One region of the Xanthobacter sp. AM11 genome, then DNA from elsewhere that is predicted to be linked to it. Evidence: riboswitches for the same ligand, from Rfam matches in the RefSeq annotation. Region 1 holds a riboswitch; each other region holds the start of a gene.
The links. A riboswitch is a leader RNA that binds a small molecule or an ion and turns the genes downstream of it on or off. The one in region 1 is predicted to bind cobalamin.
Positions count from the first base shown of each region.

Region 2: another riboswitch for cobalamin. It lies ahead of ACI7BZ_RS03080 (TonB-dependent receptor plug domain-containing protein); the one in region 1 lies ahead of ACI7BZ_RS13100 (DUF1636 family protein).
Region 3: another riboswitch for cobalamin. It lies ahead of ACI7BZ_RS06655 (energy-coupling factor ABC transporter permease); the one in region 1 lies ahead of ACI7BZ_RS13100 (DUF1636 family protein).

Region 1 covers NZ_JBLAOA010000001.1:2,844,514-2,849,867, forward strand. Annotated here, with positions in the region: gene cobN (cobaltochelatase subunit CobN) at 1-690, opposite strand, end outside; gene cobW (cobalamin biosynthesis protein CobW) at 723-1,760, opposite strand; gene ACI7BZ_RS13100 (DUF1636 family protein) at 1,757-2,224, opposite strand; cobalamin riboswitch at 2,299-2,500, opposite strand; gene chpT (histidine phosphotransferase ChpT) at 2,670-3,353, shown strand; gene ctrA (response regulator transcription factor CtrA) at 3,440-4,141, opposite strand; gene ACI7BZ_RS13115 (flagellar export protein FliJ) at 4,727-5,122, shown strand; gene ACI7BZ_RS13120 (sigma factor-like helix-turn-helix DNA-binding protein) at 5,271-5,354, shown strand, end outside.
Region 2 covers NZ_JBLAOA010000001.1:646,409-651,762, reverse strand. Annotated here, with positions in the region: gene ACI7BZ_RS03105 (ABC transporter substrate-binding protein) at 1-126, shown strand, start outside; gene ACI7BZ_RS03100 (PaaI family thioesterase) at 415-864, shown strand; gene ACI7BZ_RS03095 (DUF1269 domain-containing protein) at 963-1,448, opposite strand; gene ACI7BZ_RS03090 (UCP034077 family protein) at 1,511-1,867, opposite strand; gene ACI7BZ_RS03085 (alpha/beta fold hydrolase) at 1,986-2,858, opposite strand; cobalamin riboswitch at 3,115-3,311, shown strand; gene ACI7BZ_RS03080 (TonB-dependent receptor plug domain-containing protein) at 3,419-5,354, shown strand, end outside.
Region 3 covers NZ_JBLAOA010000001.1:1,412,583-1,417,936, forward strand. Annotated here, with positions in the region: gene ACI7BZ_RS06640 (ATP-binding protein) at 1-81, opposite strand, end outside; gene ACI7BZ_RS06645 (response regulator) at 68-451, opposite strand; gene ACI7BZ_RS06650 (response regulator) at 1,568-2,320, shown strand; gene ACI7BZ_RS06655 (energy-coupling factor ABC transporter permease) at 2,469-3,146, opposite strand; cobalamin riboswitch at 3,184-3,404, opposite strand; gene ACI7BZ_RS06660 (ATP-binding protein) at 3,520-4,956, opposite strand; gene ACI7BZ_RS06665 (response regulator) at 4,953-5,354, opposite strand, start outside.

The sequences.
Region 1 (5,354 bases):
GGCGAGGGCCTCGGCCAGCGCGTCCACCGGCGCGGTGTCGCCCGCCAGCCATTGGGAGCGGTAGAACAGCACGAGCGCCTTCGGCCGCGGGTCGGCCCAGGCCGCGCGGAAGGCCGCGTCGGCCGGCGCCAGCGCGTGGCCGGCACGATGCACGGCGATGGCCGGCACGGCCTGCGGCGGGGGCACGGGGGCGCCGGCGCCGAACCCCGCCGCCTGCGCCATGCGCGCCAGCAATGCCGCCATGTTGTCCGGGCCGCCGGCGCGGAAATGGCCGAGCCACAGGGCCAGATCGTCCGCCGGCAGGGTGGAGAGGGCGGCGAGGCGCGGGTCGTCCTGGTCCTCCCCCGGCAGCAAAGCCAGCGCGATGCCGCGGGCGCGGGCCAGGGCGGCCAATTGCTCGGCGCCGTAGCGCCACCAGTCGAGCCCGCCCAGCTGGCGCACCAGCACCACCCGGGCGTGGCTCGCCACCTTGGCCGTCCACAGGTCCACGGACATGGGGTGCCGCAGGTCCTTCAGCCGGGCGAGGCGCAGGCTGGGCAGGCTGTCGCGCCGCGCCCGCCAGGCGGCGGAAAGGGCGAGCAGGTCGCTGTCGGTGAAGGAGAGCGCCACCATGTCGCCGGGCGGCTGGGCGAGATCCACCGGCTCGGCCAGATCCTCCAGCGTCGTCGATGTGGTGGAAAGGATGTGCATGGGTGTCCCTCGGCCCCGGCCCGGGCCTGTCTTCAGCCCAGGATGGCCCGCTCCACCGCGGCGCGGTCGAAGCCCTTCAGGCCGATGACCACCAGCGCCCCGCGCCGCGCCTCCTCCCCGCCCCACGGCCGGTCGAAATGGTGCGACACCCGCGGGCCCACCCCCTGCACCAGCAGGCGCATGGGCTTGCCCGCCACTGCGGCGAAGCCCTTCACCCGCAGCACGTCCGGCGTTGCCGCGGCCGCCACCACGCGGGCGGCGAGGGCGGCGGGGTCGGCAATCTCGGGGAGGGGGAGGACGACGCTCTCGAACTCGTCGTGGTCGTGGTCCGCCTCGTCGTCATGATGGGTGCGACGGGCGTCGATGGCGTCTTCCGCGCCGATGCCGAGGCCGAGCAGAACCGCCGGGTCCACCCGGCCGGCCACGGCGCGCACCAGCTTCACCGCGGGCGGCAGGCTGCGGGCCACCGCCGCCTGTGCCGCATCGAGGCCGGCGGCGTCCAGGAGGTCGCCCTTGGCGAGCACCACCAGGTCGGCGCAGGCGATCTGGTCCTCGAACACCTCTTCCACCGGGTCGTCGTGGTCGAGGCTGGCGTCGTCCGCCCGCTGGGCGGCGAGGGCGGCGAGGTCCGGCGCCACCCGGCCCTGGGCCAGCGCCGGGCCGTCCACCACCGCCACCACGCCGTCCACGGTGACGCGGCCCTTGATGGCCGGCCACTGGAATGCCTGCACCAGCGGCTTGGGCAAGGCGAGGCCCGAGGTCTCGATGAGGATGTGGTCCACCCGCGGCGTGCGGGCCAGGATGAGGTCCAGCGCCGGCACGAAATCGTCGGCCACGGTGCAGCACAGGCAGCCGTTGGCCAGCTCGACGATGGTGTCTTCGGCGCAGCTCTCGATGCCGCAGCCCTTCAGGATCTCGCCGTCGATGCCCACGTCGCCGAATTCATTGACGATCACCGCGAGGCGCCGGCCGCCGGCATGCTCCAGAAGGTGGCGGATGAGGGTGGTCTTTCCGGCACCGAGGAAGCCGGTGACGATGGTGCAGGGCACCCGGGCGAGGGACGACATCAGGTATCCTCGGAGAGGGAAAGGGGCGGGATGCGCACGATCATCCCGCGCTTGAGGGGATCGGGCCGGCCGCGCCACGGCATCAGCCCGTCGGGGGCCTCGCTCAAAAGACGGGCGCCTTCCAGGAGGGCGGGGGCATCGGCGGCGGAAAGGTCGCCGAACACATAGGTCCAGCCGTCGGCACGGACCATGGCGACGGACAGGCCGCGCTTGCAATTGGCAAGGCAGCGCACGCCCCGCACGCTCACGCCCGGCGCCGCGTCGCCGCCCGTGGCCGCCGCCGCAGCTGCGGCAAGGGCGGTGCCGTCGGCGGCAAGGTCGGCATCCGCCGCCGCGTCGCGGCAGCTGGTGCAGATGAAGAGGGTGACGGGGGCCGGTGCCGGGCCGGTGGCGGCCGGCGCCGGGGGAGCGCTGTCCTGCCCGGTCGCATCCACTGCCGCGGTTTCGTGAAGATTGCCGCGCTCCACCCGTTCCATCCCAAGGGTGCGCGCTGCCCGCGCGAGACGGGCTTAAGGGACGCAGAACCGGAGCACCCCGCCCGGCGCGGACCTCGTCGAAGGCAGGTCTCCTGGCTCGCGGGTCAGTGCCCCGGCCGCCTTCCCGGATGGCTCCAGTGGCGTCTGGCGGGGGCTCGCCGCTTACAGTTGCGGGGGCAGCCGCGGCATGAGGAGGGTTGCCCCGCCCGCACCGCATTCCCTTTTGCGCCCGTGGCAAAACACGGGACCTTCGACCCGGCCACTAAAGGCAGGGCGGGGGAGATTGTCAAATGCCGCCCGGGGCGCCCGCGGCGGTGCAGCTTTCGCCCCGGCGGCGGGCGGTGTATCAGAGCCGACCTTTGTCCAGACGGATTCGGGCACGCGTTCCGCTGGTGCCGCGCGCGGCCGCCCCCGCCGTCGCCGTCCGGGAGCCGCCATGTCCATGCCCGACAGGCCTTCGTCCACGTCGTCCCAGCCCGACGCCGACCGCAACGCCGGCTCGACCCTCGATTTCGCCGCGCTGCTGTGCTCGCGCGTCTGCCACGACGTGATCAGCCCGGTGGCCGCCATCATCAACGGTTTCGAGGTGCTGGAGGACGAGAAGGCGGCGGACATGCGCGAAGTCGCCCTCGACCTCATCGCCAGGAGCGCCCGGCAGGCCTCGGCGCGCCTGCAGTTCACCCGGCTGGCGTTCGGCGCCGCCGGCTCGGCCGGGGCGCGCCTCGACCTCGGCGACGCCGAGCAGGTGGTCCGCGGCGTCATCGAGGATGACCGCACCAAGGTGGACTGGGCCCTGCCGCGAGAGCTTCTGCCCAAGAACCGGGTGAAGCTGCTGTTGAACCTGGTGCTGCTGGCCGGCAATACCATTCCGCGCGGCGGCGTCATCCATGTGGGCGCGATCGGCGCGGGGGAGCAGATGGGCTTTGCTATCGCCTCCACCGGCGTCAGCGCGCGCATTCCGCAGGGGCTGGAGGCGCTGGTGGGCGGGGCGGTGCCGCCGGACGGGCTCGACGCCCATTCGGTGCAGCCCTTCTATGCCGGGATGCTGGCCCGCGACTGCGCCCTCGCGGTGGCCTTCGCCCAGGACGGCGACACGGTGACGCTCACCGCCCTGCCATGAGCCTCATGCCCCGGCCCGTGGCCGCGCCAAAAGAAAAGCCCCGCGGCTGCGGGGCTTGTTCGGCGGCGGATGCGAGGAGGGGGTGATCAGACGGCGATGCGCTCGGCGCCGGGCATGGGCTCGCGCAGCACGTAGCCGCGGCCCCAGACGGTTTCGATGTAGTTCTTGCCCGCGGAGGCATTGGCGAGCTTCTTGCGCAGCTTGCAGATGAACACGTCGATGATCTTCAGTTCGGGCTCGTCCATGCCGCCATAGAGATGGTTGAGGAACATCTCCTTGGTGAGGGTGGTGCCCTTGCGGAGCGAGAGCAGCTCCAGCATCTGGTATTCCTTGCCGGTGAGGTGCACCCGGTTGCCTTCCACCTCCACCGTCTTGGTGTCGAGGTTGACGATCAGGTCGCCAGTCTGGATCACCGATTGGGCGTGGCCCTTGGAGCGGCGCACGATGGCGTGGATGCGCGCCACCATCTCGTCCTTGTGGAAGGGCTTGGTGAGGTAGTCGTCGGCACCGAAGCCGAAGCCCTTCACCTTGTCTTCCGTGTTGGCGAGGCCGGAGAGGATGAGGATGGGAGTCTTCACCTTCGCCACGCGCAGGCAGCGCAGGACCTCGAACCCCGACATGTCGGGCAGGTTCAGGTCCAGAAGGATGATATCGTATTCGTAGACCTTGCCGAGATCCACGCCCTCCTCACCGAGGTTGGTGGTGTAGACGTTGAAGCTCTCGGTCTTCAGCATCAATTCGATGCCTCGGGCCGTAGCACTGTCGTCCTCGATGAGCAGAACGCGCATGGCTATCCCTTTCCTCGCAACTACGCGAAAGGCGGCGATGCCGACCTTCGTTGCTCGGCCGTCGGGGGTGATTCGCGATACGTGTGTAGAATCGTTAACAGAAGCCGATTCTCGTCCACAAGGCCCCGCGGAAAAAACTTTGTGCAGAGAGCTGAAGACTGAATCATCTTCAGGCACTTAAGGTTTTTCCACAGGCCGCCGCATCCACCGTCCCACGCCGCCCGAGCCTTGTGGGCGGTGCCCGGCTCCCGCACCCAAGGATGCGTGACCCGAACCGTAGCGTCATCATTAACGAAGGCGGTAAACGATTGGTTGCCGGGACCACCTTCTCCGCGATTTTCCTCAGGAAGCGGCGCGGAGGTAAGGAAAGGGCAACCCTCGCCGGACATTCTCTCCCGGTCGAAGGGCTCCGGGCATGGCCGGGCACGGACGGCGGCGCGGGATGCTAGTGGTTCGACCGCGACAGATGGACCCCATCTGTCGCGACCAGGTCGAACCACAACGCCTTGATCCACTAGGCGCCGGTCGTGTCTCCAGCTGCGCGCACGGGGCGCATTCCCTCGTGCGTACCCGGAGTAGACGGCGATGAAGTCGCATGACCCCCTGATCCGTGCCAAGAAGTTCCAGATCGAGGACGCCCGCCGCCGGCTCGGGCAGATCGACACCATGATCGCCGATTTCGAGCGCATGGCCGGCGACCTCGACCGCGATATCGCCGCCGAGGAGGAGCGATCCGGCCAGAGCGATCCGCGCCATTTCGCCTATCCGCCGCTGGCCCTGGCCGCCCGCACCCGGCGCGACAACCTGCGCCGCTCGGCGGAAGACCTGAAGGTGCAGCAGGAGGAGGCCCGCGCCGCCCTCGCCGCGGCCGAGGCCGAGCTCGCCCGCGTCGAGGCCGCCGGAGAGATGGAACGCGCGGTGCGACTCGAGGGGCCCGCCCGCCGTTCCGCGCCGCGCCACATCGACACCGCCCGCTTCTGACGTCCGGGGCGGTAGAGGGGTAACAACTGCTGCAATGCAGCGTGTTTTTTTACCCGCGTTGCGGGTGGCGACCCCGCTTCCAGGCTTCCAATACCGGCTCCCGCTCCGTTAGCCTCTGCCCGGCTTCATCTCCGAGCGAGGGCCATCCGTGACGCCAGCCCGCAAGGTCCACGCCCTCCTTGATGCGGTCGCCGCCGGCGACCGCCGCGCGTTCGAGGACGTGTACCACCTG
Region 2 (5,354 bases), 2.2 Mb from region 1:
CTGTTCCGGGTGAAGGCCCCGGCCCGGTCCAAGGGCGAATGGGACGTCTACGAGACCATCGCCACCATCCCGGCGGCCCAGGCCTTCCGCCCGCTCAACGAAGGCGGCTGCCCGCTGGTGAAGTAATGCGTTGCGCATGAAGGGAGCCGCCGCCAGGCGGCCTCGATCGCGCTCTAGCCGTCCCGGGGGCCTCGGGTCCGCCGCCGGTGCGCCGGAGTTGTGGCAATCTATTGACGCAAATGATCGGGCGCGCAGAATGCCGGTGGCGAAACGGAACAGAGCCGCGCGGAAGGGCCTCCACATGCCGGTGGCCGGCCTTGCCGGAAGCGTCCGAAGATCCGCCCCGCGGCGCGGTTCAGCCTTCGGTGGCCGGCGCGTCGCTCAAATTCAGGCCAGGCGATGACGGACGCAGCCATGTCGCATGAGGAGATGTCGCCGGAACGCCTGCGGGAACGCATTCTGCGGATGTTCGCCCGCAATGCCTTCTCCGGGACGATGCCGCTGCGCCTCGTCGAGGCCGGGGTGGGGCGGGCGGTGGTCGCCATGGAGGTCGGCCCGCAGCAGATGAACGGCCACGGGACGTGCCATGGTGGCGCCCTGTGGACGCTGGCCGACATGGCCTTCGGTGCGGCGGGCTATTACGACGGCACGATCCTGACCATGGGCAGCGATCTCACCTTCATCCGTCCCGCGCCCGGCGGCGCGACGGTCCATGGGGCTGCGGCGCAGATCAGCCGCCGGGGGCTGAGCGGACTTTTCACCGTCGAACTCACCCTCGAACCGGGCAATCCCGACGCGGTGGTCGCGGCCGGCACCTTTTCCGGCCGGTGGCTCCGCGGCCAGGGCCACGACGGCAGGACCTGAACGCAGGCGGTCCCGCCCGGAGGGAGCCGGCCTGCGGTCCCACCGGGGCGGTGCATCGCCCGCCACAAGGATAATGGAGGGCGTTCGCGCGATAGGCCCTACGCGCCCTTCAGCGCGGCCTGGAGCTTCTCTTCCTGCTCCGTGGAGAGGCTGGTCTGGAGCACGGTGCCGCCGAACTGGGCCATGTCGGCCACCACCTTGTCCGCGGTCACCTTGCCGACCAGCACGCACAAGGCGGCCTGGTTGGGGCCAAGCGACGCGCTGGCCTGCTTGATGAAGTCGTCATTGATCCCCACGTCGGTGAACTTTCCGGCGAGGGCGCCGGCGCCGGCGCCAATGGCCATGCCCAGCAGCGGGTTCAGGAAGAGAAGGCCGACAAGGCCGCCCCACAAGCCACCCGACGCCGCCCCGGCGACGGTGGTGTTCACCATCTGGTGAAGCTTGATCGAACCGTCCTCCTGCCGGACCGCCACCACGGCATCGCCCAGCTCGATCAGATATTCCTTCTGGAGCTTGAGGAGCTCCTGTCGCGCGGCCTCCGCTTTGGCCTCAGACTCATAGGCAATGATAACGAGGTCGGCCATCTCACTCTCCAAGGCAGTGCATCCGGGTTCGCATCGGACCCGCAACGCTTCTACAGGCCATGTCAGGACAATACGCAACCCTCTTCGCCCGCCGCGGCGCCCGGGACCTGGGCCCGGCGGCCCGCCGAAATCAGCCGGAGGGTCAGCACCCGCGAGGCTGCGACCCGCGCGAATTCGGGCGACATGAGCACCGGCGTGCAATTGTGCAGGGCGAGCATGGCCGCCGCGACGAACGCGCGCTGGCGATCGGGCGGGCCGGGAAGCACCGAATAGGTGGCCAGCGGCTTGCCGCGCACCTCTCCCTTGCCGGTGAGGCCGAAGCGCAGCGTGATCTCGAAGCCCTCGGTGCCGGGCGGCGGCACCCAGCAGGCAATAAGGGCGCGGGAGAAGCTCGGCGAAGGAGGTGACCGCCACCGCATTGGCCGGCGGGCGCTGTGCCGGCCCACCGGCGGCGGCGCCACCCGCCAGGGCCATGGCGACGGCCAGCAGCGGGGCGGCGATGCGTCTGTCCATGGGCCAACTCCGTTGCGCACGGGCCTATGATGCCATCGCCGCGTCCGCCTGCGCCTCGCCCGCGTGCTGCGGGAAGCACAGCGCCAGCCAGGCGTGGATGGCCCCGAGGGCTTCCGGCTCGTCCAGGAAGGGGGTGTGGCCCCGGTCCGGCACCTCGACGCGGATCATGTCCGGGCGACGGGCGGCCATCTCGTCGGCGGTGGCGCGGGTCAGGACGTCGGAATTGATGCCGCGGATGAGGGCCAGCGGAATGCCGGCGCAGGCCTCGAACAGCGGCCAGGCGTCCGCCAGCGGGCCCGCCATGGCCTTCTCGAACGACTTGCGCAGGTCCGGGTCGTAGGGAAGCGTCACGCCATGGGTGGTCTGGATGTAGCGCCGGATGGTCTCCTCCTCCCAGCGCAGCTCGGGCACATTGTGGAAGCCGGGCATGGCCGCCGGCATGCGGTCGGCGATCTCCTCCAGGGTGGCGACCGCCGGCTCGATGCCGATATAGGCGCCGATCCGCTCCAGGCCGGCGCGCTCCAGCACCGGGCCCACGTCGTTCAGGCACAGGCCGGCCACGCGGTCATGCGCGGTTGCCGCCATCACCATGCCCAGAAGCCCGCCGCGGGACGTGCCGATGATGGCCGCCCGCGCCAGCCCCAGATGGTCCAGCAGGGCGAGGGCGTCCCGCGCCTCCTGCGCCACATTGTAGGTGTCCGGGCCGGTCCATTGGGATTCGCCGCGGCCGCGGCTGTCGAGGCGGATCAGCCGCACGCCGTGCAGGTGCCGGGCCAGATAGTCGAAATCGCGCCCGTTGCGGGTCAGGCCTGCCAGAAGCAGCAGGGGCGCTCCCGTCCCCGTGTCGGAGAAGGAGAGTGTCGCGCCGTCCTCGGCCTGAAAGGTGCTCTTGGTCATCGCTCACCAGAACCGGATCCATGCCCGGGCGCGTGCTCCGTCCGGCCGCACCCTCAAGGACGCGCGAGCAGCGATTCCCGATGCCGAACCATTTTGCCTGCGCCATGTGTCCAATTCACAACGAATCGTGCCGCCGGCAAAGCCCCGGCACGATTTTTCCTTTCGCGCCACGGCCCTGCGCCGGCGCGGCGGCACCCCGGCACGGCCCGCCGCCGATCCCGCAGGGGCAGGGTTGTTGACGCATCGGGGTCGCTCACGCTAGCGTGAACATGACGGTTCCTATTGGATGAAAAGGGAACATGGTGGGCCGGGAGACCGGCGATGCCATGGCTGCCCCCGCAACTGTAAGCGGCGAGTCCTGCGCCATCAGCCACTGGGCCCTCGGGCCTGGGAAGGCGGTGCAGAGAACGACGACCCGCGAGCCAGGAGACCTGCCGTCAGCCGTGGTCACGCGCGTGCACATCGGGCGGGGTGTCCTGATGGTGGTTGGTCGGGCGGATTGCCTATCCGCCGGGGCGCCTCGTTCGCGGTGACGGACCACTCGTCCCGCCGAGGCCGACATGCCTTCCGCCGTTCCGTTTTGCGCCCGCGCCACCCGGCGCGCCCGCCGCTCCCGTGCGTCTGCTCTCCTTGCGCCCGCCTTCCTCGCCTGCGCCGCCGTGCCGGCCCTCGCCCAGGCGGCGGACGACCAGAACACCATCGACCTGCCCACCATCGTGGTGAGCGCCACCGGTATTCCCACGCCGGAGAACGAGGTGGCCAGCTCGGTGAGCGTGGTGACCGCCGCGGACATCGACCGCCGCCAGCAGCGCACGCTGCCGGATGTGCTGGACTCCCTGCCCGGCCTCAATGTGGTGCAGACCGGCGGGCCGGGCGGCCAGACCTCGGTGTTCATCCGCGGCACCAATTCCAACCATGTGAAGGTGCTGATCGACGGCATCGACGCCGGCAATCCCTCCACGCCCAACGGCGCCTTCGATTTCGGCCAGCTTCTGGCCAGCGACCTTGCCCGGGTGGAAGTGCTGCGCGGCCCGCAGAGCGGCCTTTATGGCTCGGACGCCATCGGCGGCGTGGTGTCGGTGGAAACCCGCAAGGGCGAGGGGCCGGCCAAGGTCACCGGCTATGTGGAAGGCGGCGCCCTGGGCACCTTCAACCAGGCGGCGAGCCTGAGCGGCGAGGCGGAAAAACTCGCCTATTCGTTCAACGTCACCCATTTCTCGTCCACCGAGATTGCGGTGACGCCGCAGAACCTCGTGCCGGCGGGCTACCCCACCAATCCCAATACTTATGACAACTGGACCTATTCCACCCGCCTCGACTATGCGGCCACGGAAGACCTGACCGTCAATTTCATTGCCCGCTACATCGACAGCCGGCTTGCCTTCACCCCGGATACCTACCCGCCCCCGCTTTATGTGGGCATTCCGGCGGCGCAGACCTCCACCAGCCTCGCCAGCATGTTCTTCACCAAGGGCGAGGGGGTGTGGCGCGCGTTCGACGACCGGCTGACCACCACCTTCGGCGTCAGCGCCATGACCTCCTCCAACCCCACCACCGGGCCCAATGAAGGCTCCAACGGGGACTATGAGGGCGACCGGCAGACCTACTATTTGCGCACCAACCTCGCCGTCGCCCCGGGGCAGAACCTGCTGGTGGGCGTGGAGCGGCGCGACGAGAGCATGAGTTCCTCCACCGCTTATACGCAGATGGACGCCTCCACCGGCGACACCGGCGCCTATGCTGAATATCAGGGCTCCCTGGCCGAGCGGTTCTTCTATGCCGCCAACGTGCGCTACGATAGCGACGACACCTTCGGCGACCACACCACCTTCCGCCTTGCGCCCGCCCTCCTGTTCCCGGAAACGGGAACCCGGCTGAAGGCGAGCTACGGCACCGGCTTCAAGGCGCCCTCGCTATACCAGCTTTATGCGCCCTATTACGGCAATGCGAACCTGAAGCCCGAGGAAAGCACCGGCTGGGATGCCGGCTTCGAGCAGAAGATCTTCGGTGAGCGCGTGTTGTTCGGCGTCACCTACTTCCACAACGACATCACCAACCTGATCAGCTACGATCCGGTGACCTACCAGAACGTCAACATCTCCAGCGCCACCACGCAGGGCGTGGAGGCCTTCGTCGCGGTGGCGGTGACGGACCGGCTCGATGTGCGGGTGGACTATACCTATACCGACGTGGTGGGCTACACCCCGCCGGGCCAGCCCTTCGGCGCGGCCTGCGTGCCCATCGACGCCACCTCGTGCTACCCGCTGCGGCGGCCCAACAACAAGGTGAGCCTGACGGTGGGCTGGCGGCCGACGGACGCATTCGACCTCTCCGCCAGCCTCGTCTATGCCTCGTCCTGGTGGGACATCGTGCGCCTCAGCTCCAATTATATCGACCAGCCCGGCTATACGGCGGTGAACGTGGCGGCCAATTATCGCTTCAACGCCAACACCACCGTGTTCGCCCGCATCGACAACCTGTTCGACCAGAGCTACC
Region 3 (5,354 bases), 1.4 Mb from region 1:
GAAGATGAGCGAGGCCAGCATGAGGGTCACCGGGTCGAGGAGGCGCCGGACCTCGCCGGCGATGGGCTCATCCAGGCGCATCTTGCCCGTCCTGCAGGGCGATCAGGGTGTCGCGAAGGTCATCGAAGGCGAGGGGCTTGGGAAAACAGCGCCGCACCCCGGCCGCCATCGCCCGCGCCATGTCCGTCTCGGCGGCATGTCCGGTCATGACGAGGAAGTCGAGGCGACGGGCGGCAAAGGCCTTCCGTAGGCTGTGGATCATGGCGATGCCGTCCATGTCCGGCATGCGCATGTCGGTGAGCACGATGGTGATCTGCGGATCGCGCGCAAGCGCCTCCAGCGCCGCTGCCGCACTCGGCACCGCAACCGCCGACATGCCTTCGAAGCCGAGCGCTTCCAAAAGCTCGTCCAGATACTCCGGCTCGTCGTCGACGATCAGAACGCAGCTCATGCCAGCACCGTCGATCTGCGGCAGGCCCTGCCGTTGGCTTCAGGCTGGAATGGACAGGCGCTGCACGGTTGCGTCAATACCGATGGCTCCCGCTGGCGAGGCATCGGCGGCGTGGCACGGCCACGGAACGATCGGAAGGGGCTGGATGCGGGCTGCGAACCGTCGCATCCAGCCCCTTCCTCTCCCCTCCCCCCCGCGGGAAGATTGAACGGGCCGGAGGTTGCCATCTCTGGCGTCCACCCGACCCGCCCTCCCGTGCCGGTCAGGGCTAGGCACGGGATCCGGGATTGTGAACATGCCCCTCGCTTCGCGGATGGCGTCGAGCAATGGGGCCTTGCCGGCGGTGACCTCAATGCGAGGTCGCCAGCACTTAATTGTTGGAAGCTATCACACTTAAGTTGCATACGTTAGCGAAACTGCATCCAAATTGGATATATTTTCCTTTCGAATGAAATCAATGAAGCATTGTTGAAATATATGATGAAAATAATTGTGTATTTACATGAGATTTACGCACTGTTTCCATGCAAATTGGTTGAAATTGATAAATAAATTTCCATTCAAATTATTTAAACATGGATATCGTGAAGTCTTGTATCCGAAGATCAGGGCCTCGGCCGATCTTCGGTGCGGCGGTCTTGACCCCCATCAGCCCCGGCCGCCATCGTGCCCGGGACGATGCGGGCCCGTCCGCGACGATCCGGGCGAGGGACGGCGCGGGCGGCTGCAACTTTCCCGGCCGCTTGTGCGCGAGATCAAGATCGATGCGCCATTCATCCGCCATGCTCCCAAATAGGATATGTCACGGTAGATTGCGCCGCGCCCTCCTGTCCCTTTCGGCACGGCCTGGTCCGGGTTGGTGGTGGAAGGGGTTGAAACGATTGAGGGTCTGCGGATGATCGCAAGCCGCCATAATGTGGCCATCCAGGGCTTCCTGTTTCGCCTGGAGCCGGACCTGCCCACAGGGAATCGCATCGGCGTTTCCCTGTGGGCAGGTCATCCGTCTCTATCCAATAAGTTGGAGCGCGTCGGGCAGCCGGATGCGGCTTGCGCCTGCAGGCGCGTTGAAGCTCGCCGATGACCGAAGGACCGTTGTTGCTGGGACGGGAAACGCAGATGGAACGCGCGTCCACCCTGATCGTGGATGATGATCGCGACCTGCTCGTGGAGGTGCGTGAGGGACTTGCCGCAGCCGGCATTCCCGTGCTGTGCACCAGCACATCCGCCAGCGCCATCGACATTGTCGAGAACAATGCGGACATCGGCGTGGTGGTCACCGATCTCGGCCTGCCCAATATCGATGGTATCGAGCTTCTGCAGCGCCTGCAGCAGGTGCGGCTGCACACGCCGGTGGCCGGGGTCGTCATCACCGGCGCCGCCACCCTGGACAAGGCGGTGGCCGCGCTGCGGCTGAACGTGGTGGACTTCCTGCAGAAGCCCTTCGACATCGCCGACCTCGCCGCGGCGATCCGCCGGGCCCGGGCGATCTTCGCCGAGCGCGCCGGCACCGCCGCGCAGGCGGGCAGTCCGGTGGGCCATCTCAAGGCGCTGCTGGGCATGCGCATTGACCGAAAGCGGCTGTTTCCCGAGAAGAAGGTGGGAGACACGGCCTGGGACATGATGCTCGACCTTGCCCTGGCGCAGGAATCCGGCCAGCGGCTGTCGGTGACCTCCCTGTGCGCGGCGGCCGGAACTTCCGTCACCACGGCGCTGCGGCGGCTGGAGGCGCTGGAGGCGCAGGCGCTGGTGCAGCGCCTGCCCGATGAGACCGACCGGCGGCGGACCTGGGTTCACCTCACGCCCGTCGGCAGCGATGCCGTGCGCGAACTGACCCGGCGCTACAGCGCACGCATCGCCGGGCTGGAGTGACGCCGGGGGCGGCGCCCGCCCGGCCCCGGTCTTCCACCGAGGCCCGCCGGTCTTCGTGGGAGGCTGTCAAAACGAGACACGCCGGCGGGAGGACCGCCGGCGTGCGCAGGGATGGGGTGAGACGAAGCGCACCCGCGGGCACGCCGCCTCAGGCAGCGTCGTAAAGCCGGCGCTCGAACAGGGGGGTGCCCTTCAGCCCGTTGAGGGCCTTGGCCGCCGCCAGCACGGCGAGGTCCACCAGCGGCTCCACCACGATCACCAGCAGGTAGGCGCCGCCGAACGCGGTGACCGAGGCGAGGTTTTCCGCGCCGAAGCCCTGGCCGTAGAGCGCCCAGAACGCCACCCAGGCGACGATGCCGGCCTGGTAGGTGGTGGAGAGCGCCAGCGCCTGGCGATACTTCAGCTCCACATAGGGCGTGTGCGGGGCGATGATGCGCCGCGCCACCGCCGTGAGGGCGAACAGCGGCACCAGCAAGGTGGTCACGTTCATGCCGAACTGGGGCAGGTCGAACGGGGCGAAGAACAGGCCCTGGACCAGCAGGCCGAGCGCCAGCCCGATGGCAGCCGGCGCCACGCCGAAGATGAGGAACAAGGTGGAGCCGAGGATGAGGTGGACCTCGGAAACCCCCACCGGATAGTGCGGCAGCACCTCGAAGAAAGAGAAGACGAGGGCGGTGGCCGCCGCGCTGCGCGTCGCCAGCGACAGCACCCCGCGTTCACGCGCCGCGTCGAGCGCGAGCTTCAGGCTATAGCCGACGGCGCCCGCCGCTGTGACGTAGCTGAGCCAGATTTTCCCGCCGTCCACGAGACCGGGTTCGATATGCATTGCCTTGTCCTCCGCCGTCTCACCCGACGGCCGCCAGATTGACACCCTGCGTCCGGCCGGTCTCCTGACTCGCGGGTCACAGCAGGCCTTCCGTCTTCCCGGCGCGGGCAAAAGCCCGTGCCAGTGACGCCTTGGAAGGCCGCTCGCCGCTCACAGTCGCGGGGGCGGTCGGGGCTTAAGGCGCAGATGCGCCCTTTCCCCGTTCCCGTTTCAGTGCGGATGCGCTGCATCCGCACCACCGTTCGCATGGGCAACAGGGCGCCGGAACCATGCCCCCTGTCAAGCCGTCCGCCGCGGTGCCGATCGGAGAGCAGATCGCGCCAAGTCCGCCAGGAGGCGACCCCGCAGTTTTCGGATGACAAGCGTCAAGGGCTTAAGCGCCCGCGGCCGCCGATGCGGTGGGCAGGATGATTTCGGCCCGCAGCCCTCCCTCCGGCCGGTTCGCCAGGGTCAGTTCGCCGCCATGGGCCTTGATGATGCTGCGCGCGATGGCGAGGCCGAGGCCCATGCCGCCGGTTTCCGGGCTGCGCGAGGGCTCCAGGCGCACGAAGGGCGCGAAGGCCTGTTCCAGCTGGTCCTCCTGCAGGCCCGGCCCGCCGTCCTCCACCCGGATCGCGACCATGCCCGGGGCGGGCTGCAGGATGGAAACCTCTGCGCGCCGGCCGTAGCGGACGGCATTGTCCACGAGGTTGCGCAGCGCGCGCCGCAGGGCGACGGGGCGGCAGGCCAAGCGGGCATGCATGCCCTCGTTCATCTGCGCATCGGCGCCGACGCTGGCGAATTCCTCCACCACGTCCGCACACAGGGCGTCGAGGTCCACGGTCTGGGTGGCCTCGCTGGTGGCCTCGGCCCGGGTGAAGGCCAGCGTCGCCTCGCAGATGGCGACGAGCTCGTCGATGGTGGCGACGATGTCGGCGCGCACCTCCGGGTCGTCCACGAATTCCGCCTTGAGCCGGAGCGTCGTCAACGGGGTGCGCAGATCGTGGCTGATGGCGGCCAGCAGGCGCATGCGGTCGCGCATGAACTGGCTGAGCCGTTCCTGCATGGTGTTGAAGGCGAGGGTCGCCGCCGCCACCTCGGAGGGGCCATGCACATCGAGGGCCGCCACCTTCTCCCCGCGGCCGAACCGCTCCGAGGCGTCCGCGAGGGAGCGCAGGGAGCGGGTCTGCAGCCGCACGCAGGCGATGGTGACGCAGGAGACCGCGAGGGAGGAGATCAGGAAGGAGAGCAGGGCCGGGCGGCTCCAGATGCCGGGCAGGCTCACCAGCGTGGTCATGTGGAGCCAGCGCTTGTCGGAGAGGGGCACGCTCAGGGCCACCACGCCGAGGCCGCTGCGCAGCCCGTCCGAGGGGGGCGCATTGCCGTCGCCCCCCCTGCGGACCCAGGGCAGTGCCTCCGCGCGCTGCCGCGGGCAGCGCCGCTCCCAGGTCCCGGCGGTGTCGATATGCACTTCCGGCCGTCCCTTGCCGACGCCATGCAGGCGCCGCTGCAACAGGTGAGCGAGGCTTTCCTCGGCCCGGGTCGGGGTGCGGGTCTCGGGCGGCTGCGTGGAGACCCAGGCGCAGGCGCTCCGCGAAACGAAGGCGCTGGCGAGCCGGTCGGCATCCTGCGGCGCCATCTCGATCAGGCGGGTGAGCGTCACCGTCTGGCCGAGGGCCTGGCCGCGGACGATGCCGACCACAATGCTGTCGTGCTCGGTCTGCAGCACCAGCACCAGCACCATCTGCGCGACGGCGAGGGTCGCCACCAGCAGCAGCACGAGGCGTGCGGCGAGGCTGCGCGGCCAGACCAGGCGGGCAAGGCGGTTCACGCCTCCACCTCCACCGGCGCGGCGAAGACATAGCCGTCGCCCCACACGGTCTTGATGAGCGCGGGCTGCTGGGGGTCCCGCTCGATCCGGCGCCTCAGGCGGCTGACCAGGTTGTCGATGCTGCGGTCGAACACCTGCGCCGGCCGGCCGGCGGTGATGTCGAGCAGCTGGTCGCGCGAGAGCACCACCGACGGGCGGGTGACGAGGGCGAGGAGCAGGCGGAATTCCGCGCTGCCGAGGCGGACCTCGCTGCCGCTCTCGTCGAGCAGGAGGCGGCGGCCGGCGTCGAGCTGCCAGCGGTCGAAGCGATAGCGGCTCGGCCCCTCCTGCGACGTGCGCGCCGGCCCCTGGGCCCGGCGCAGGATGGCGCGGATGCGCGCGAGCAGCTCGCGCGGGTT